DNA from 4 places in the Arthrobacter arnarulunnguaqae genome. Region 3 is predicted to be linked to each of the others. Evidence: riboswitches for the same ligand, from Rfam matches in the RefSeq annotation. Region 3 holds a riboswitch; each other region holds the start of a gene.
What was found. A riboswitch is a leader RNA that binds a small molecule or an ion and turns the genes downstream of it on or off. The one in region 3 is predicted to bind S-adenosylmethionine.

Region 1 (4,981 bases), on a different contig from region 3:
CCGGGGCCGAGCGCGTGCGGCGCCCGCACGGAGGCGATCGTGAACGCCTCCGGGAGCAGCGGGGCGAGCCCCATCAGGTCCGCCTCGTTGGACAGATAGCCGTGGAAGGCCACCAGCAGGGGCGTTCCGGCCCGCTCCGATTCGGGACGGGACCAGACAACTACGGGGTTCGAAGACGATTCGCTCATGGTTCCATTGAACCACAGTCAAGGTTGACGCTTCAATCGTTTCGCGTCGGTTGCCCGTACAGCGATCCGCGAAGCCCCCCGTCGAGCTGCTCGATGTCCGTGAGGAACCCGTCGTGCCCCAGCGGAGAAGCGATGTAGCGGACCGCGGGCCGTCCGGGCAGCGCGGCCGCCAGCCGCTCCGACTGCGCCGGCCAGTACAGCCGGTCGCTGTCGACCGCCGCAACGACGAATTCGACGGAGCCGAGCCCCGCGAGAGCCGCATCGACTCCCCCGCGCCCACGGCCGACGTCGTGGCTCATCAGCGACTCCGTCAGCACCAGGTAGCTGTTCGCGTCGAACCGCCCCGACAGCTTCGCCGCCTGGTGGTCGAGGTAGCTCTCGACCTGGTAGCGACCGCGTTCCATGGTCGCCGACCCGAGTGGCTCCTCGCCCGGCTGCGGCCGCCGCCCGAAACGGACGTCGAGTTCCGGTTCGGAGCGGTAGGTGATGTGGGCGATGCGCCGGGCCAACCCGAGCCCGGCGACCGGCGCCGTCCCGCCGTAGTAGTCGCCACCGGCGAAATGGGGGTCAAGGCGGATCGCGGCGGTCTGCGCCTGCGCGAAGGCGATCTGTTCCGCACTCGCCTCGGCCGCGGCGGCGATGACCACGCACGCCCCGACCCGCCCGGGGAACTCGGCGGCCCATTCCAGCGCCCTGGCACCTCCGAGGGAGCCCCCGATCACGCTGTGCCAGCGGGCGACGCCGAGGGCGTCGGCCAAGCGCGCCTCGGCGCGGACGGAATCGCGGACCGTGGTGAACGGGAAGCGCGACCCCCAGGGCGCGCCGTCCGGATCCGGGCTGGACGGCCCGGAGGTCCCGTTGCAACCGCCGACCATGTTGGCGGCCACGACGAAGTAGCGGTCGGTGTCCAACGTCTTGCCGGGCCCGACGAATCCGTCCCACCAGCCGGGTTCGTCAGAGTCCCCGCGGGCGACGTGCGGGTCCCCCGTGAGGGCGTGCTGCAGCAGGACGGCGTTGGACGCGTCGGCGTTCAACCGGCCCCACGTTTCGTATCCGATGACGAGCTCGGGCAGCCAGCCGCCCGTCTCGAAATCGAAGGCGCCGGTGCGCAGGGTCCGCGGAACGCCGTCGGTCCGCGGACCGACGGCGTTCGGAGCGGCGCGCTCCGACGTCGCGTTGAAGTCGAGGGTCACCGGGCCGCCTGCAGGTCCGAGGGCGCGGCCCGGCGGACGGCGTCGAACCCGGCCAACAGGTCGGCGATGATGTCATCGACGTGCTCCAAGCCGACCGACAACCGCACCAGCCCGGGAGTGACCCCGGCGGCGGCCCGCTCGGCCTCGCCCAACTGCGCGTGGGTCGTCGACGCCGGGTGGATGACCAGCGAACGGACGTCGCCGATGTTGGCCACGTTGGAGTGCAGTTCCAGCCCGTCGACGAAGGCCTGTCCCGCTTCCGCGCCGCCCTCCAGGTCGAACGCGACGATCGCGCCGGTGCCGCGCGGTCCGTACTTGCGCCCCCGTTCGAACCACGGGCTCGACGGCAGGCCGGCGAAGGCCACGGAGCGGACGGACTCCCGCGCCTGAAGCCATTCGGCGACCTTCTGCGCGTTGGAGACGTGGCGCTCCATACGCAGGCTCAGCGTTTCCAGGCCCTGGGCGATCAGGAACGCGTTCAGCGGGGCCGCCGCGGAACCGAGGTCCCGCAGCAGTTGGACGCGGGCCTTCAGGATGTAGGCCAGGTTGGCTCCGAGGGCGCCGCCGACGCCGAGGTCGCGGGCGAACACCAACCCGTTGTAGGACTCGTCCGGCGTGTTGAACGTCGGGAACCGCTCGGGGTCCCGCGCGAAGTCGAAGTTGCCGGAGTCCACGATCACACCGGCGATCGCGGTTCCGTGCCCGCCGAGGTACTTGGTGGCCGAGTGCACAACGATGTCCGCGCCCCATTCGATGGGGCGGATCAGGTACGGAGTCGCCAGCGTGTTGTCCACGATGAGCGGGACGCCGGCCTCGTGGGCCGCGGCGGCGAGGCCCTCGATGTCCAGCACGTCCTGACGGGGATTCGAAACCACCTCGCCGAAGAAGGCCTTGGTGTTCGGCCGGACCGCCGCGCGCCAGTGTTCGAGGTTGTCGGGATCCTCGACGAACGTCGTCTCGATGCCCAATCGACGCAGCGTGTGCTTGAACAGGTTCTGCGTCCCGCCGTAGAGGCTCGGGCTGGCCACGATGTGGTCGCCCGACTCGGCGACGTTCAGGATCGCGAAGGTCGTGGCGGCCTGGCCGGAGGCCAGGAGGAGAGCGCCGACGCCGCCCTCGAGGTCGGCGATGCGGTTTTCCACGGCCTCGGCCGTGGGATTGCCGATGCGCGTGTAGATGGGCGCGAGTTCCTGTAGCGCGAACCGCGCCGCCGCGCTCTCCGCGCTCGGGAAGACGAACGACGTCGTCTGGTAGATCGGCAGGGCGCGCGCCCCGGTTGCCGCGTCGGGTGTTTGTCCCGCGTGGATCTGGCGCGTCTCAAAGGACCAGTTGGTGGACATTGTGGTGCTCCTCTTTCGTCTGAGGGGCCGCACCAAACGGAGTTGCCACACGGAGTGTGACGCCGCCCGGAACCGACCCGCGCTTGCCCCGCGCCACGCTTGGCGCCGAGCCCGGTCCTCACCCGGGGCACCCCACCGCGAGTGGAGGGTTGCCGGCCAGCAAACCGGGGTTTCGCGCTGGCACTCATGACCTGTAGAACAGTTTCGCGGATGCCGCCGCGCCCCGCAAGCGACGCCCGGCGAATATGACGGGGTTTGACACAGCCTTCGGCTCAAGTAAGGACAACCTAAGTCGAGACGCACCTCACAAAGTGCCATCATGGGCACATGAGGTTGGACCACGTTTCATACGCTTGCGGACAGGATGGGTTGGCGGCCACCGCCGACCGCATCAAAGACACTCTGGGGATCGAGTCCGTCAAGGGCGGCGTGCATCCCCGGTTCGGCACACGGAATGTCATTTTCCCGTTGCTGAACAACCAATACCTGGAGGTCGTCGAGGTGCTCGCGCACCCGGCCTCTGACAAGGCTCCGTTCGGCCAGGCCGTGCGTGCGCGGTCGGAAATGGGCGGAGGATGGATGGGCTGGTGCGTCGCCGTCGACGACCTGGCCCCCTTCGAGGAGCGGCTCGGCCGGTCCTCGGTTCCCGGGAACCGGAAGTTCCCGGACGGCCAGGAACTGACGTGGCAGCAGATCGGCATCAAGGGGCTCATCGCGGACCCGCAGGTGCCCTACATGTTGCGCTGGGACGACGGAACCGAGAACCTGCACCCGTCTCGCGCGCTGGAGCCGGTGGGGCGGATCTCCCGGATCAGCATCGCCGGCTCCAGGGAGCGGGTGCGCGAATGGCTGGGAACGCCGGAGCAGAGCCCCCTGGAGGGAGTGGACGTCGAGTGGCAGGCGCCCAACGGGACGCCGGGCATCATGTCCGTGACCTTCGAGACCCCCAAGGGATCGATCACGCTGTAGCGGGACGGGACCTTGCGGACAGGACCGCGGGACACGAAGTGCGGGCCGGACATCCGCTGTCCGGCCCGCGCCGCTTAACCGAGGTGAACTGCTTGAGCTAGGTGCCCAGCCCGATCGCCGGTCCGATCAGCGCGTAGCCGACGAACCCGGCCGTATCGAGCAACGCGTGGGCGATGACCAGGGGCATTACCCGGCGGTACTTGAGGTACAACCACCCGAAGACCAGCCCCATCAGGAAGTTCCCCACGAACGGGCCGAAACCCTGGTAGAGGTGGTAGCTTCCGCGCAGGATCGCGCTGGCGACCACCACGGCCCACGGGCCCCACGCCAGACGGCGCAACCTGTCGAAGAGGTAGCCGACGGCCACCGTTTCCTCGAGGAGGCCGTGGCGCACCGCGGACAGCACCAGGACCGGTATGGTCCACCAGTAGGGTTCCAGGGCGGACGGCACGATGGCCGTGGTCGCCCCCAAAGCCCGGCCCGCGGCGTAGACGCCCAGCGTTCCCGCGCCGATCACGGCGAACAGCCCGAAACCCCACCCCAGATCGCGCCAAGGCCTCCGGAAGTCCAGACCCATGGCCCGGAACCCATTGGTTCCCGCTTGGGCAAATAGGAAGAAAACCAGCGCCACGGGGACCAGGGCGAACACGATGTCCAACATTTGGTAAGTCAGGTCGAAGAGGGGACGCTCGCTCAGCGGGTTGTTCATGCTGGTCGTCTGCCCGCCCAGCGGGGCCCGGCTCAACTTGTCCAGGAGGCTGACCGCGGCGTAGACCGCGGACTGTCCGAGGGACAATCCGAGGACCAGTGCGATCTCGAACGCGATCCAGCGGCGGGACGCCGGCGGCCGCGCGCCGGCTTGGCGGCCGGCCGCGGAGGCGGCAAGGGATCCGGTGCTGTCCATGCCAACGATCGTAGCGGGCGGCGGAACAGCGCACAGGGCCCGCCCGGTTTCCCGGACGGACCCTGCCTCGAAGCGCTACTGCAGGGCCGCGGTTAGTTCAGCGCCGCGATGGCGGCGTCGTAGTTCGGCTCCACCGTGATGTCCGAGACGAGTTCGGAGTGCAGGACCGTCCCATCGGTGTCGACGACGACGACCGAGCGTGCGTTCAGTCCCGCCAGCGGGCCGTTGACCATCTTCACGCCGTAGGCCTCGGCGAAGTCGGAGCGGAAGGTGGACGCTGAAACGACGTTCTCCAGGCCCTCCGCACCGCAGAAGCGGCCCAGCGCGAACGGCAGGTCCGCCGAGGCGCAGACCACGGTGGCGTTCTGGAGTCCGCCGGCGAGCTCG
Region 2 (4,981 bases), on a different contig from region 3:
CGGAAACGCGGGCGTTGGTGCTGTAGCTCAGGGGGCAGGCGGCCGGCTTCAGGACCTGCTGCGCCGTGCAGCCGTCGAGGTAGCCGCGGATCTGTTCGTCGATCTCGTCGACCAGTCGCTCGGTGGGACGGGTGACGAGGTCCAGCGGCTCGCGCTCGGCCGCCGGGCCGGCGTCGACGACGCGCGTCTTGGCCGGCGCCTCGAAGTACTTGGTCTCGTAGCTGGCCTCGACGACGGAAGGCAACATGGTGGGCACGCCCTGGACGCCCTTGGACAGGGGGGAGGCCAGGCCGTTGACCCGGACTTCGTTCGTGGTGTCCGCCCTGACCTGGAGCACCGGCAGGTGTGGCGCCTCGAACCGCCACCGGTCGAAAAACATCCACTCGCTGCCGGACTTGCGCAGCCGGAACACGGTCTGGTGGTCGGATTCGTTCACGCTGTAGGTGGTGGTCACTTCGACGTGCCCGCCGGACAGCCGGCTGGTCCCGGCCACGCGGAAGTCGGTGATCGGCGCGACGGAGGCCTTCAGGCCCTCGCCGTCCAGCAGGAGCGCATTGCCCGGGGGCACCTCGGCGCCCACAAGCCCAAGGGCCTGCTCGCCTTCGCCGGCCTGGAGCAGCGCGAAGTAGTCGGTCACCAGGCGCTCCGGGCCGAACACGCGCTGGTTGACCATGGTCACGGTGACGACGGCGGCGACGGCCACAACCATCAGCGCGGCCAGCCACACGGCGACTACTTTCACGAGGGGGGAACCGTTCTGCACCCCTCCTACGTTACCGGCCCGCGTCCTCCCGGTAGGCACCGCGGAGGTCAGCGGCGGCGGCGCCGCTTGGTACCGAACATGCCCCGGAGCAGTTCCTTGCCGATGACCCCTGCGGCCTGGACGGCGAAATCCATCATCGGGTTCTGTTCCTGTTTCGGCACGCGCTCCGGCGCCTGCTTCCGCCCGCGGGGGGCCGGAACAGGATCGCCCCCGCGGGACGGGGGTGCGGAGTTCGGGAGGCTGCCGGGCCGCCCCAGGATGTCCTCCTCGATGCGGCGCGATTCCGCATCGATGTCCTCCTGTGACTGTCCGGCGCCCGGCACCCGGCCGGCCACCGAACCGCCCGTGGCGGAACCGGGCGCGGGCTCCGCCGTCGCCCTGCCCTTGAGGACCTCGTAGGCGGACTCGCGGTCCGTCACGGTTCCATAGACGGACAGCAGGGCCGATTCGGAGACCGTCCGGGCGACGACCTCCGCGGCCGAGGCGCCCATCGTCGACTCCGGTGTCCACATGCGCGTCCACGCGACCGGCGTCGGAGCGCCGTTTTCGTTCATCACGGTCACGATCGCCTCGCCCGTGCCGGCCTGGGTGAGGGCCTCCTCGAGGTCGTAGTCGCTGACGGGGAACGTGGAAACGGTGGCTCGCAGCGCCTTGGCGTCGTCGGGGGTGAACGCCCGCAGCGCGTGCTGCACGCGGTTCGCGAGCTGTCCCAGCACATCCGCCGGGACGTCTTTGGGCGTCTGCGTCACGAAGAACACGCCGACCCCCTTGGACCGGATCAGGCGCACGGTGGTCATGATCGAGTCGAGGAACGCCTTCGACGCGTCACGGAACAGCAGATGGGCCTCGTCCAGGAAGAACACGAGCTTGGGCTTGTCGGCGTCCCCCACTTCGGGGAGCTCCTCGAAGAGGTCCGCGAGCAGCCACACCAAGAACGTGGAGAACACCAGCGGCTTCTGCAGAATCGTCGGAAGCTCGAGGCAGGAGATGACGCCGCGGCCGTCCGGTGCCATGCGCAGCAGCTCGGCGGTGTCGAACTCCGGCTCGCCGAAGAACTTCTCCAGGCCCTGGGCCTCCAGCGCCACGAGTTCACGCAGGATCACGCCCGCGGTGGCCTTCGACAGCCCGCCGAGCTCCCGGAGTTCCGCCTTGCCCTCGTCGCCGGTCAGGTGCGAGATCACGGCCCGGAGGTCCTTGAGGTCGTAGAGCAGCAGGTCCTTTGTGTCCGCGTAGTGGAAGATCAGCTGCAGGCTCGACTCCTGCGTTTCGTTCAGCTCCATGATCCGCGAGAGCAACAGGGGACCGAAGGAGGAGATCGTCGCCCGGACCGGAATGCCGGCGCCGTCGCCGCCGAGGGAAAAATACTCCACCGGGAAGGTTTTGGGCGTCCAGTCCATGCCCACGCTCCTGGTGCGGGCCAGCAGCTTGTCGCTGGGAGTCCCCGGCGTCGAGAGGCCGGTGAGATCCCCCTTGATGTCCGTCAGGAACACCGGTACGCCGTTGGCGGAGAGCTGTTCGGCCATGACCTGCAGCGTGATGGTCTTGCCCGTGCCGGTCGCGCCGGCCACCAGGCCATGGCGGTTCATCATGCGCAGGGGGAGCCGCACCCGTGCGTCAGGATGGACCTCGCCCCCGACCAGCGCCGCCCCCAGGTCCACGCAGGGTCCCTCGAAGGTGTAGCCGGACTTGATCTTTTCGGCCTGCCCGGCCGCTGCGCTCGTCGACATGGCACCCAGCCTAAGGCGCGCTCCGCGGCGACGCACCCGTCCCCGGTCCCGCGCCCCGCCCGCCGGGCGCGTCACAATCGCTTCACATGACGCGGTGCGGCGGCCCGGTGACGCGCGTGGCGGCCCGGCGCCGGTCACAACCGGTCATATTCCGGATGATGAAGCGCCGCGCGACGGACGGCTTGCGGGGCCGTCCGGGCCCTGCGTTAGATAGTGGAACCCAACCATCAAGAGCGGCCGAGAGATCTGGATCGATGACGCCGCAGCAACCATCCGAGGGCCCCGTGGGGGCCGCGCGAACGGTGCTACCGCCAGAAGCGATGGAGACGCATCAGCGACGCCACCCGGACCCGCGGCATGCCACCGGACCGGACCGCCGCCGCACTCCTTCGCTGTGACAATGCGAGGAGAACCATGTCCGAACACAACGTCGGCGCCGCCCCACCGGCGCTGTCCTACGAGCTGTACCCGCCGGCCAACGAACGCGCCGCCGCCAGGGTCTTCGAGACCATCGAGGCGCTGGCCGGCACCAACCCCGACTACGTGTCCGTCACCTCCAGCGGGACGCCTGCCCGCCGCGAGGCCACCATCGAACTCGTGGGCCACCTGGTCCGCAACACCGCGCTGCGGCCCCTGGCGCACCTGATCTGCGTGGGGGAGAGCCGCGCCACCCTGGACGCCCTTGTCACCCGCCTGGTCGGGCTGGGCGTCCGCGGGGTGCTGGCACTGCGCGGGGACCTCCCCGCGGAGCCGGACGCGAACCGCGGGGAGCTCCGCTACGCCGGCGAGCTGGTGGAGCTGATCCGCGGCGTCGAGCGGCGCCATGCGGCGTCGTTGGCCGGCGGCAGGCTGGCCGTCGGGGTGGCGGCGTATCCGCGCCGGCACCCGGAGTCGCCGTCGTTCGAGCACGACGTCGAGGTGCTGCTGGCGAAGGAGCGTTCCGGCGCCAACTTCGCCATCACCCAGGTCTACTTCGAGCGCTCCGACTACACCGGCCTCGTGGAGGCCGCGCGCCGCGCCGGGGTCAGGATCCCGATCGTCCCCGGCATCATCCCGTTCGACAGCGTGCGGCGCCTGACCCGCCTCGCCGCGATGTCCGGCGTCGAACCGGGCAGGGACCTGCTGCACCGCCTCGAAACGGCGGACAGCGACGGCGAACGACGCCGGATCGGCGTCGCCAGCGCCGTCGAGCTGGCCAAGGGCGCGTTCGATGACGGCGCCCCCGGCCTGCACCTCTACACGTTCAACGATCCGCAGGGCTCGCTGGACGTCGTCGAGGCGCTCGAGATCTCCAAGGCAGCACCGCAACGCGTGCCCGCCTAGGCGGCGCGCACGCACACCGACCCACCGACCGATTCACCGCAAAAGGAGCACCACCATGACCACCCACCAGCACAGCTTCCCCGCCGCCACCATCCTCGGATACCCGCGGATCGGACCGAACCGCGAACTCAAGCGCGCCATCGAGGCCCACTGGGCCGGCAAGCTCGACGCCGACGGCCTGGACCGGGCGTCCGAGGCCCTGCAGGACGCCACCATCGACCGGCTGACCGGCCTCGGACTCGGCGCGGCGGACTCCTCCATCCCCGCCGACTTCGCCCTCTACGACCAGGTGCTGGACACCACCGCCGCCCTCGGCGCCTTGCCGACGCGCTTCGCCGACCTCGCCGAATCGGACGGGTCGCTGGACACCGACGGGTACTTCACGCTGGCCCGCGGCGACGCCGAGCGCCCGCCGCTGGAAATGACCAAGTGGTTCGACACGAACTACCACTACCTGGTCCCGGAGATCGGCCCGGACACGACGTTCGCGCCGCTTGCCCACCGCCTCACCAGCCTCGTGGCCCGGCAGAGCCGCCGCGGAAACACCCTCCGTCCCGTCCTGGTTGGCCCGGTGACCTACCTGCTGCTGGCCAAGGCCGAGGACGGCGCACCCGAGGGCTTCGACCCGTTGTCGCGGCTGGACGACGCCGTTGCCGCCTACGAGGGCATCATCGACGCGCTCGGAGACGCCGGCGCCGAATGGGTGCAGCTGGACGAGCCGGCCCTGGTCACCGACCGCGGCGGCGAACTGGCCGTCGCCGGCGGCGTCGTCGAGGGCGCCTACCGTGCGCTGGCCGCCGCAACGCGGGCCGGCTCGGGGCCGGCCCTGTTCGTCACCACCGGCTACGGCACCGCCGGAAACCGCCGCGCGCCAGGTGAGGCCCTCGCACTGCTCGCGTCCGCCGGCGTCCAGGCAGTGCACGCGGACCTCGTCGCCGGGGACGCCCTGGCCGACGCCGGGGTGGATGCCTTCCGCGCCGCCAACGGCGGCGCCGCGACGCTGGTCGCCGGCGTCGTGAACGGCCACAACATCTGGCGCAACGACCTCGCCGCGTCGCTGTCCACGCTGGACAAGTTGGCCGCGGGCGGCGGCAAGGTGTCCGTCGCGACCTCGACGTCGCTGTTCCACGTCCCGCACCAGGTCGACATCGAGACCAACCTCCCGGGC
Region 3 (4,981 bases):
CTCGTACTCGCGATGGGAGGTGGGAGGTGCTCCAGACCGGGTGAAAATATCGAGACCTCACGGAATTTCGGCAGGTCTCGGCAATATTGGGCGGTCTCGGCTGCAGGAGGGCGGGAGCGGTCGCGGGCGCGGCACCACCAACCGACCAACCGCTCAACGCGCGAAACCCACCTGGGCCACGTCTCCCACGGCGTCGAACTTCCGCGGGGCGGTTCCATTGACCTCGTAGTCCCCGACGATCCGCGCCTTGTAGATGGTCGGGTTGTGGGTCGCGACCGTGCGCGCGTTCCGCCAGTGGCGGTCCAGGTTGCACACGCGCGCCGTGGACGAGGCGCCGAGACCGTCGAAGAGCTTGGACGCCGCGGAGAGCACCAGCGGCTGGACCACGGTCTGCGCGCGGTTGGCGGCCAGCTCGCACACGGCCCACCGCTCGGCCTCCGTCAGCCCCGACTCGCCATCCACGGACTCGACCTCCGCGACGGCGGCCAGCACCACGGCGTCGACCGCGAACGCCGTGGAGGACATCTCCCCGATGAGCTGCAACACCTGCGGCTCCTCACGGACGGGAACGCCCGTACCGGTGCTGAATGTCCGGGTCCGTGCCTGGACGGCTGCGCGGGCGTCGGCCAGCGCGGCCCTCGAGATCCCGGCCAGCACGGCTAGCAGAACCAGTTGGAAGACGGCCGATTCCACGTGCGCCTCGAGCTCGGCCGGCCGAAGCAGGGTGTCGACCGGAACGTCGTCGAAGGTCGTAGATCCCGTGCCGGTCAACTGCTGGCCGAAGCCGTCCCAATCGTCGAAGATCCGCACGCCGGAGTGCTGCGTCGATACGACGGCGATGTGGCGCCCGGCGACGCCCGGCACCGTCGCCGCGACTGCCGCCCAATCGGCGAAGATGGTGCCGGTGCAGTAGTACTTTTTGCCCGTCAGCCGCAACAGGCCGTCGTGTTCCAGGAGCCGGGTGTTGAGCGTTCCGAGTTCATTGCCTCCGCGCTCGGTGTACGCGTTGCCGACCAGCTGTCCCCCGACGAAGCGGGCAAACCAGCGGTTGCGGACCTCCGCGTCGTCCAGCGTCAGGACGGATTCGACGAACCCGACGTGCGAACGGAGCAGGTGGGACACCTGCGAGTCCGCCTCGGCCAACTCGATGAGCAGCCGGAAGGTGTCCGCCAGCGATGCCCCGTAGCCGCCGTCCGCCTCCGGCACGCGCAGGGCGCCGAACCGCAGCTGGTTGAGCCATCCGACCTGCTCGTAGGGCAGCACCCGCTCGGCGTCGCGCACCGCGGCGCCATCGGCGATGCGCTCGAAGACGGGCCGAAACACGCCGGCCAGCTCGTCGTAGTGGCTGGTTGCGGGCACGCCCGGAGTCAGTTTGATCAGGTGGCGGGCGGGGACAGGGAACTGCTCCACAGTGAATCACTCCATCGGACCTGGCGTGAGCACCTACCTCCCGGCGGACGGGAAGGGGTTGCTGCGGCGTCATGGAGCCAGGACTCTCGGCCGCTCTGGATGGTTTATTGACTCATTTGTACCCGGCCATCGCGGGCTCGCCAAACATCGGACTGCCTCTCCGGGCGCGATTCCGGGATCCAGCGCCCCGTAAATACCCTGAAGATTCGGTGCAAGAACACGCCTTTGCCGAAGTTTCTTCGAAAAATGCGCACACCGAAGTATTACGCCGAATGTTTCGGGGATGCGTCGTAACTTGCCGAATGCGTCGGGATGACATTAAGTTGACTCAATACCATCCCGAGCGGCCGAGAGATCTGGCTTGTTGACGCCGCAGCAACCACCCCGTCCGGGGACGGTGCTAACGCCAGGACCGATGGAGTTGAGCATGAGCACCACCACCGCGCCGGACAACCGGCGGACATCCACTTCCACCCGCCAGCCGGGTTCCGCGCTGCCCGTCTCGTTCTCCGGCCTCGGCCGCGCGTTCGGCGACGGCGACGCCCGCCGCGCCGTCCTCGAATCCATAGATTTCGACGTCGTTGCCGGCGAGGTGCTGGCCATCCTCGGTCCCAGCGGCTGCGGCAAATCAACCCTCCTGCGAGCGGTCGCGGGCCTCGACCGTCCGACCAGCGGCGGGGTGTCCATCGACGGACGCGACGTCCACGGTCTCGACGACCGCTCCGCCGTCGCCTTCCAGGAACCGCGGCTGCTGCCGTGGCAGACCGTCCGGCGGAACGTCGCGCTCGGACTCCCGCGCGGGACGCCCAAGGCAGAGGGTGCGGAACGGATCGCGGAACTGCTGGACCTCGTCGAACTGTCCGGACACGCCGACCACCGCCCCCGCGAGATCTCCGGCGGCATGGCCCAGCGCGCCTCGCTGGCGCGGGCGCTGGCCCGCCGTCCGGGCGTGCTCCTGCTGGACGAGCCCTTCGGCGCGCTCGATGCCCTCACGCGGCTGAAGATGCAGGACCTGCTCCTGGACATCCACCGCGCCCACCCCGCCACGGTCCTCCTGGTCACGCACGACGTCGACGAGGCCCTCCAGCTCGCGGACCGCGTCCTGGTCCTCGGCCGGGTTCCCGGGCAGGAGGGCGCCGGCATCACCCAGGTCCTCACGGTCCCCGGCGAGCGCCCGCGCGACCGCGCGTCCGCCGAACTGGCCCGTCTGCGCTCGTCCCTGCTCGAAAGCCTCGGCGTCGACTCCCACCGACACTGACACCGGCTTACCCACCGACACCCCCGGCCGACGTCGGCCACCATCCGCATCCCAGACCGCATCCCCGAAGGAACCCCATGATTTCCCACGCCCTGTCCCCCGTCTCCCGCCGCCGTTTCCTCGGACTCGGCGCCGCCGGTGCCGCCGCCGCGCTCCTGACCGCCTGCGCGGGCGAGGGCTCCGGTTCGGAGGCCGCGGCCGGCGCCGCCAAGACGCTGAACATCGACTTCGCCACCTACAACCCGCTCAGTCTGGTCATCAAGGAAAAGGGCTGGCTCGAGGCCACGCTGAAGGAGCAGGGCGTGACGGTCAACTGGCTCCAGTCCGCCGGGTCGAACAAGGCCAACGAGGCCCTGCGCGCCGACGCCATCCAGGTGGGTTCCACGGCAGGATCGGCTGCCCTGCTGGCCCGCGCCAACGGATCCCCCATCAAGGTGATCAGCCTCTACTCGCAGCCGGAGTGGTCCGCGCTGGTGGTGCCGAAGGATTCCACCATCAAGTCCGTGGCCGAGCTCAAGGGCAAGCAGATCGCGGCGACGAAGGGCACCGACCCCTACTTCTTCCTGGTCCAGTCGCTCGAGGAGGCCGGGCTGTCCATCAACGACGTGACCGTGCAGAACCTCCAGCACGCGGACGGGCGCGCGGCCCTGGACAACGGCTCCGTGGACGCCTGGGCCGGGCTGGACCCGATCATGGCCGGCGCCGAGCAGGCCGGGGCCACGCTGCTCTACCGAAACCTCGACTTCAACACCTACGGCTTCCTCAACGCCACCGAGAAGTTCCTCACCGACTCCCCGGAGCTCGCGCAGACCGTCGTCGACGCCTACGAGAAGGCCCGCGGATGGGCCGCGGAGAACCCGGAGGAGACCGCCGCGATCCTTGCCGACGTCGCCTCCCTGGACCAGGCCGTCGCCAGCCAGGTCATCCTCGAACGCTCCAACCTCGACGTCGACGGCGTTCCGGGCGATGCCCAGACCAAGGTCCTGACCACGGTCGGCCCGATCTTCGTCGAGACCGGCGACGTGTCCGACCAGGCGGACATCGACGACGCCGTCGCGACTATCGTCGACGACACCTTCGCAAAGAAGGCGGACGCCTCGACCATCAAGGACGCGTGATGACGCTCGGCCCGAACACCAAGGTCTCCGACGGGGCGGTCGCCGGCCGCGCCTCGTCGACCCGCGGCACGACGCCGGCCCGCCCCCGGGGTGCCACCGCGCGCCGGGTGGCGATCGGCGCCGTCGTGCCGGTGGCCCTGCTGGCGTTGTGGCAGGCGGCCAGCTCGCTGGGATGGGTCTCCGCCGTCGCGCTTCCGGCGCCCGGGGCCGTGTTGGCCGCCGGCGCGGAACTCGTCGAGCGCGGCGAGCTGACCCGGCACATCGGGATCTCGCTGCAGCGCGTGCTGCTGGGCTTCGGCATCGGCGCGGCGCTCGGGCTGGCGCTGGGTTCGCTCGTGGGCCTGTCCCGGTGGGCCGACGCGCTGCTCGGCCCGACGGTCGGCGCGTTCCGCGCGGTGCCGTCCCTGGCTTGGGTGCCGCTGCTGATCCTGTGGATGAAGATCGGCGAGGACTCGAAGGTCACGCTGATCGTCATCGGTGCGTTCTTCCCGATCTTCACCACCGTGTACCTGGCGCTGCGCCACGTGGACAAGAACCTGGTGGAGGCCGCGCGCGCCTTCGGCGTCAACGGTCTGCGGCTGCTGACCACCGTGCAGCTGCCCGCCGTCGTTCCGGCGATCTTCTCCGGGCTGCGGCTCGCGTTGGCGCAGGCGTGGCTGTTCCTGGTCGCGGCGGAGCTGATCGCCTCGTCCATGGGGCTCGGCTTCCTGCTGACCGATTCGCAGAACAACGGCCGCACCGACCGCCTGCTCCTGGCCATCATCCTGCTCGCCGTGATCGGCAAGATCACCGACGGGCTGCTGGGGATTCTCGAGCGCTGGGCCGTGAACCGCTGGGCGTAGGAACACGCCGCGCGGGACGTGCGCCCACGGCCGCATCCCGCCTCCGCGCGCCGGCGCGAATGTTGCGTTTTGCGCGGCACCGGTTTGCGGCCGCGGCCCCGCGGGACCTTTAGTAGTGCTACCGCCAGGACCGATGGAGCTGATGATGACGATCCAGAACGAAACCGAGCGCCTCGCCTTCTGGGAGGAGGCCGCGTCCCGCCTCGAGTGGACCGAGCCCTGGCACACCACCCACTCGGCCACGCCCGCGGACGCGGCCGCCCGCCGCGGCCCCGAGCTGCGCTGGTTCGACGGCGGGAAGCTCAACGCCGCCGTCAACTGCGCCGACCGCCACGTCGCCGCCGGCCGAGGCG
Region 4 (4,981 bases), on a different contig from region 3:
CTGCACGGCAAGCGGATCCCCGTGCTCTCCATCGTGGCACTGCGCATCGCCGAGGTCGTCGTCCACCACAACGACTTGGACACCGCCTGGACCATCGAGGAGGCCGATCCCGACTCGGTGCTCGACGCCCTCGAGGCAGCGGTGCGCACCATGCGGGCCAAGGACGCCCCCGGCATGACCCTGGTGACGGAGGAGCGCGACGAGTGGGTGATCGGCGACGGCTCCCTGCGAGTGGAATCGGACCGGGAGGGCCTGCTCGAATGGCTCTCCCGTGGCCACGCCGGGTATTTGGAGGCCGATGGCCCCTTGCCGACGCTGCCGGCCTGGTGATCAGGAACCCGTAAGGCGCGAAAACGCCCCCGCCGGTCTCATCGGCGGGGGCGTTTTCATGTGCCGCCTCTTGGGTTTGGCACGCGTCCCCGCCACTTGGGGGAAGGCGGGAACGAAAGATCCAAGCGGCTTGGGGGAAGCATTGGATCTGTTGGAACAATACCCGGGGGTAATCATTTTGTAAAACGCCGGCCTTGCCTGACGTGTCGGGGTGTTTATGGGCGGCCAGCCGGTCCGAACAGCAGAGTGCCCCCGCCCTGCCTAGGGGGTGGGGGCACTGATTCTGCATCGGCATTGGCCTGGTCCGATGCTGGCGGGCCCGCCACTTGGGGGACGGCGGGGCCGCGGTGATCCTGTTGGCCCTTGGGGGAGGCCGTTTGGATCTATTAAGAGACTAGACCCCAAGTGACGGATCTTGTCAAGACTTGTTGGAGTGTTGACGAAATTGAAATCTAGCCGGGTGCGGATCGCTGTGCTCGAGATCCCCATTGCCGACCTTCCCCTCTACAACCCGGACTTCGACGCCGACTTCCCGGTGGCCGGTAAGGAGCTCAAGGCAGCGATTGAGGGCTCGGGCGGAATCCTCATCGTGTCCCCCGAGTACAACCGGTCCATCCCCGGCGCGCTGAAGAACGCGATCGACTGGGGTTCCCGCCCGTGGGGCAGCAACTCTTTCGCGCAAGCCCACCGGTATCATCGGTGCATCGCCGGGCGGGATCGGCACGGCCGTGATGCAGTCGTCGATGCGCAGCGTCCTGAGCTTCCTCGACGCGCCGCAGCTCAACGCGCCGGAGGCCTACATCACCTTCAAGCCGGAGGTCTTCGGGGACGACGATCCCGGCTCCCGCTAGTAGCCCCGAGCGTCGGCGCTGGCGCAGGCGCCGGCGCGCACCGGCGTCGTACGCTGTGAGTCCACCTACCGAAGGAGCACCAGCATGCACGAAGCCGCATCCCGCCTGATCTTTGGATGCATGGGCCTGGGCGGGGGTTGGGGCGCCGGACCGCTCGAGGCAGCCGACGTGTTCGAGGCGCACCGCGCCGTCGACGCCGCGCTGGAGGCCGGCATCACGGTGTTCGACCACGCTGACATCTACCGCAACGGCAAGTCGGAGGAGGTGTTCGGCCGCGTCCTGGCCGAACGCCCCGAGCTTCGCGACCAACTCCACCTGCAGACCAAGTGCGGGATAGTGCTGGGCACGCCGGACACTCCCGGCCGCTACGACGCGTCCGCCGGGACCATCGCGGCCCGGGTCGAGGACAGCCTGCGGCGCCTCGGCACGGACCGCGTGGACACGCTGCTCGTCCACCGGCCGGACCCGCTGGCCACGCCGGCGGAAATCGCCGGCGCCTACGCCGACCTCAAGGCCGCCGGGAAGGTGTTGCGGTTGGGCGTCTCGAACATGTCCGCCGAGCAGATGGGCGCGCTGCAGTCCGCCCTCGACGAGCCGCTGGCCGTCAACCAGTTGGAGATGAGCCTGCACCGGCTCGGCTGGTTGGAGGCGGGCGTCCTCGTCAACCACGCCGAGGGCGCGGACGTCTGTTTCCCGCACGGTGCGCTCGAATACTGCGCGGCCAACGGCGTCGAGCTCCAGGCCTGGGGTCCGCTGGCGCAGGGTCGCTACAGCGGACGGCCGGCCGACGGCGCCGGGACGGAACCTGCGGACGCGGCCGCTTCCCGCATGGTCGCCGCCCTGGCGCAACGCCTGGATTGCGCGCCGGAGTCCGTCGTGCTGGGCTGGCTGATGCGCCACCCCGCGAACATCCGTCCCGTCGTCGGCACGTCGAACCCCGGACGCATCGCGGCCTGCGCCGACGCCGAACGTGTCGCCGAGGCCATGGCCTCCGACGACTGGTACGCCCTCTGGACCGCGGCCCGCGGACGCCCGCTGCCGTAGCCCCTTGCCCTATCCGGCTGGGTTCGCGGCCACCTCGATCTCCACCGGCGTCGGGTTGGCGAACAGGTCCAGCACCGGGCAGCGTTCGTCGACGGTCCGCCGCAGTTCGTCGTAGCGCTCCTGCGATTCCGGTCCGGTGATGACTACGCGCAGGCGAACCGCGGAAAAGCCCGGCCGGACCGTTGCATCGGCGCCGAAGAGACCCCGCACGTCGAGGTCTCCCTCGGCGTCGATCGTGATGTCGTCGACCCGGATGCCGAGCTGGTGGGCGTACAGCCTGTAGACCACCACCTGGCAGGATGCCAAGGCGCCGAGCGCGTATTCCACCGGGCTCGCCGCCGCGTTGTCGCCGGCCAGCCCGGCAGGCTCGTCGACGGTGAACTCATGTCCTCCGGTCGTGATGCGCGTGGCCACCGAGCCCTCGCCGGCCCCCCGTGCGCCATACGTCAGGCGGGCGTTCGCGGCGTCGGCGGCGATTTTGCCGGACCAGAAGGCTCCGGCGTCGTCGAGCCGCGCGGCGCGAACCTCGTTCAGGTCCTGCAGGGAAGTCTGGGTCATGATCGATCCTTGGTGTCGTGGCGCATGCCAGGCACGTCGCCATACTTACGCCGCCCAAGCCGGGCCGGCGTCGAATCCTCACCTGGGGCACCCCGCTACAGCGGGAGGGTTGCCGTCCAACCGGCCAGGGCCCGTGGTTGGAACTCTTGATTCTCCGACGAGTCTGACGGGGGATGGCGGGGTGGTTCAAGGGTTTCGTCACGAACCGCAACGCGCCGAAACATGTCGACGCGGGCGGCTGCGGCGGCCCTCGCCTAAGCGGCCGTGCCGGAGCATAATGGGAGCCTTCAGTCGGCTCCGGCAGTTGCCCAGGTGCCCGGACGCATTCATCTCCGAGGAGTGGCACAAAAATGGCGACGACGCTCAACCCGTACCTCGGCTTCAAGGACAACGCCCGCGACGCGCTGGAGTTCTACCACGGCGTCTTCGGCGGCGAACTCGTGCTGAACACATTCGGCGACTTCCAGGCCAGTGAGGAACCGGCCGAAAAGGAAAAGATCATGCACGGCCAGGTGACGGGAGCCAACGGGCTGACACTCATGGGTTCGGACACGCCCAACGCCATGGAGTACAACACCCCGAAGGGGTTTTCCGTGTCCCTGAGCGGCGGCGACGAGGCGGAATTGCGCGGTTACTGGGACAAGCTTGTTGACGGCGGAACCATCATCGAGCCCCTCGCGGTGGCGCCGTGGGGCGACAGCTTCGGGATGTGCACGGACCGGTTCGGGATCGGCTGGATGGTCAACATCGCAGGCCGGCGGGGCTGACGCCCGCGGTCTGCAGCGGAGCTGGACGACGCCGTCGCCGTGCCCGGGCTGGGACGTCCACGACGTCCTGGCGCAGAGCGGACCGCCGTCGTGCCGTTGCCTTTGTGCCGCCTGCCGGAACGGTCCCGTGGCCAGAGGGTCGCGCGTCCCTAGGCTTGTCAGGGAGGGGAACCCTGCGCGTGCGCGGGGCCGCCCCACCCAGGCCGCGGGTCCGCGAGGACCTCTGCGCGACGACGAGCAACAGGAGTGCGCCATGACCACAGTTCAGATTCCCGACTACACCACGGACAAGTTCTTCGGCCTCGAGGACAAGTGGCTCGAGACCGCTCCCGGCGAGGTCACCCACTACCACGAGCTCGGCGAGGGCACCCCGATCCTCTTCCTCCACGGCTCCGGCACCGGCGTCACCGCGGCCGCGAACTGGTGGCTGAATCTCCCGGAGATTTCCGAACTCGGCCGCTGCATCGCGATCGACTCGATCGGCTACGGCCAGTCCGTCGTGGCCCCCGGCACCGAATACGGCATCAAGGAATGGGTCCGCCACTCCGTGCGCGTGCTGGACGCGCTGGGCATCGACAAGACGTGGATCGTGGGCAACTCGATCGGCGGCTGGGTGGCGATGCAGTTCGCCATCGACTTCCCGGAGCGCCTGCTGGGCATCGTTTCCATGGGCACCGGCGGGGCGAAGAAGACCGCGGCGCTGTCCGGACACGCGAAGCCGGAACTGTCCGAGGCCGGCATCCGCCGCACGCTGGAGCAGTTCGTCGTCGACAAGTCGCTGGTCACGGAGGAGCTCGTCTCGCTGCGCTACCAGTCCGCGCTGAACGACACCGCCTCCGACCGCCTCGTCGAGGTCGTCACGGCCCGCGACCGGGACCGCGACGCCCTCCCGCTGGACTTCGAGGTGCTCTCCAAGCTGGAGATCCCGGTCCTGCTCATCCACGGCATGCAGGACGTCGTCATCCCGCCGTCGCGCACGTGGGAGCTGCTCAACGTGATCCCGAGCGCGGACGCGCACATCTTCAGCCAGTGCGGCCACTGGTCCCAGGTGGAGCGTGCCGAGGAGTTCAACACGGTCATCAAGCAGTACCTGACCGCGCAGGGCGTCGGCGGCAAGTAGCGCATCCGGCAGGACCAGGAAACGGAAAAACGGTCCGGCTCCCTGTGGGGAGCCGGACCGTTTTGCGTGAGGGACTAGCCCAGGAGCTCGCGGGCGTCATCAGGAACCTGCACCGCTCCGTGGGCCGCCGGCTTGCCGGTGAACGCCATGGAACGCAGGATCGCGTCCAGCGTCGCGGGGGCGTTCTGCGTCAGGCAGGCACCGGCGACGAACCGGTCCGGACGCAGGAAGACCAGCGGAGTCGGGCGATCGTCGAACCACTTTTTCATGCGGCCGGTGTGGTCGCCGAGAACCAGCACGTCCTCGCCCAT

Region 1: linked by a shared signal. The riboswitch ahead of ACHAAJ_RS00295 (bifunctional o-acetylhomoserine/o-acetylserine sulfhydrylase) and the one ahead of ACHAAJ_RS08950 (acyl-CoA dehydrogenase family protein) in region 3 are both predicted to bind S-adenosylmethionine.
Region 2: linked by a shared signal. The riboswitch ahead of ACHAAJ_RS07255 (methylenetetrahydrofolate reductase) and the one ahead of ACHAAJ_RS08950 (acyl-CoA dehydrogenase family protein) in region 3 are both predicted to bind S-adenosylmethionine.
Region 4: linked by a shared signal. The riboswitch ahead of ACHAAJ_RS14490 (OsmC family protein) and the one ahead of ACHAAJ_RS08950 (acyl-CoA dehydrogenase family protein) in region 3 are both predicted to bind S-adenosylmethionine.

Annotation. Positions count from the first base shown of each region.
Region 1 covers NZ_JBIMER010000001.1:75,083-80,063, reverse strand. The annotation lists gene ACHAAJ_RS00305 (alpha/beta hydrolase) at 1-188, opposite strand, end outside; gene metX (homoserine O-acetyltransferase MetX) at 221-1,300, opposite strand; gene ACHAAJ_RS00295 (bifunctional o-acetylhomoserine/o-acetylserine sulfhydrylase) at 1,378-2,721, opposite strand; SAM riboswitch class IV at 2,796-2,913, opposite strand; gene ACHAAJ_RS00290 (VOC family protein) at 3,049-3,690, shown strand; gene ACHAAJ_RS00285 (CPBP family intramembrane glutamic endopeptidase) at 3,788-4,594, opposite strand; gene tpx (thiol peroxidase) at 4,687-4,981, opposite strand, start outside.
Region 2 covers NZ_JBIMER010000005.1:170,473-175,453, reverse strand. The annotation lists gene ACHAAJ_RS07265 (hypothetical protein) at 1-763, opposite strand, end outside; gene ACHAAJ_RS07260 (helicase HerA-like domain-containing protein) at 811-2,490, opposite strand; SAM riboswitch class I at 2,712-2,817, shown strand; gene ACHAAJ_RS07255 (methylenetetrahydrofolate reductase) at 2,905-3,813, shown strand; gene metE (5-methyltetrahydropteroyltriglutamate--homocysteine S-methyltransferase) at 3,869-4,981, shown strand, end outside.
Region 3 covers NZ_JBIMER010000007.1:133,328-138,308, reverse strand. The annotation lists gene ACHAAJ_RS08950 (acyl-CoA dehydrogenase family protein) at 154-1,410, opposite strand; SAM riboswitch class I at 1,419-1,516, opposite strand; SAM riboswitch class I at 1,742-1,832, shown strand; gene ACHAAJ_RS08945 (ABC transporter ATP-binding protein) at 1,838-2,668, shown strand; gene ACHAAJ_RS08940 (aliphatic sulfonate ABC transporter substrate-binding protein) at 2,746-3,786, shown strand; gene ACHAAJ_RS08935 (ABC transporter permease) at 3,786-4,628, shown strand; gene acs (acetate--CoA ligase) at 4,774-4,981, shown strand, end outside.
Region 4 covers NZ_JBIMER010000023.1:20,978-25,958, forward strand. The annotation lists gene ACHAAJ_RS14470 (maleylpyruvate isomerase family mycothiol-dependent enzyme) at 1-330, shown strand, start outside; partial or broken gene ACHAAJ_RS14475 (NADPH-dependent FMN reductase) at 803-1,027, shown strand; gene ACHAAJ_RS14480 (hypothetical protein) at 1,059-1,181, shown strand; gene ACHAAJ_RS14485 (aldo/keto reductase) at 1,266-2,225, shown strand; gene ACHAAJ_RS14490 (OsmC family protein) at 2,235-2,783, opposite strand; SAM riboswitch class IV at 2,820-2,935, opposite strand; gene ACHAAJ_RS14495 (VOC family protein) at 3,134-3,550, shown strand; gene ACHAAJ_RS14500 (alpha/beta fold hydrolase) at 3,804-4,670, shown strand; gene mhpA (bifunctional 3-(3-hydroxy-phenyl)propionate/3-hydroxycinnamic acid hydroxylase MhpA) at 4,745-4,981, opposite strand, start outside.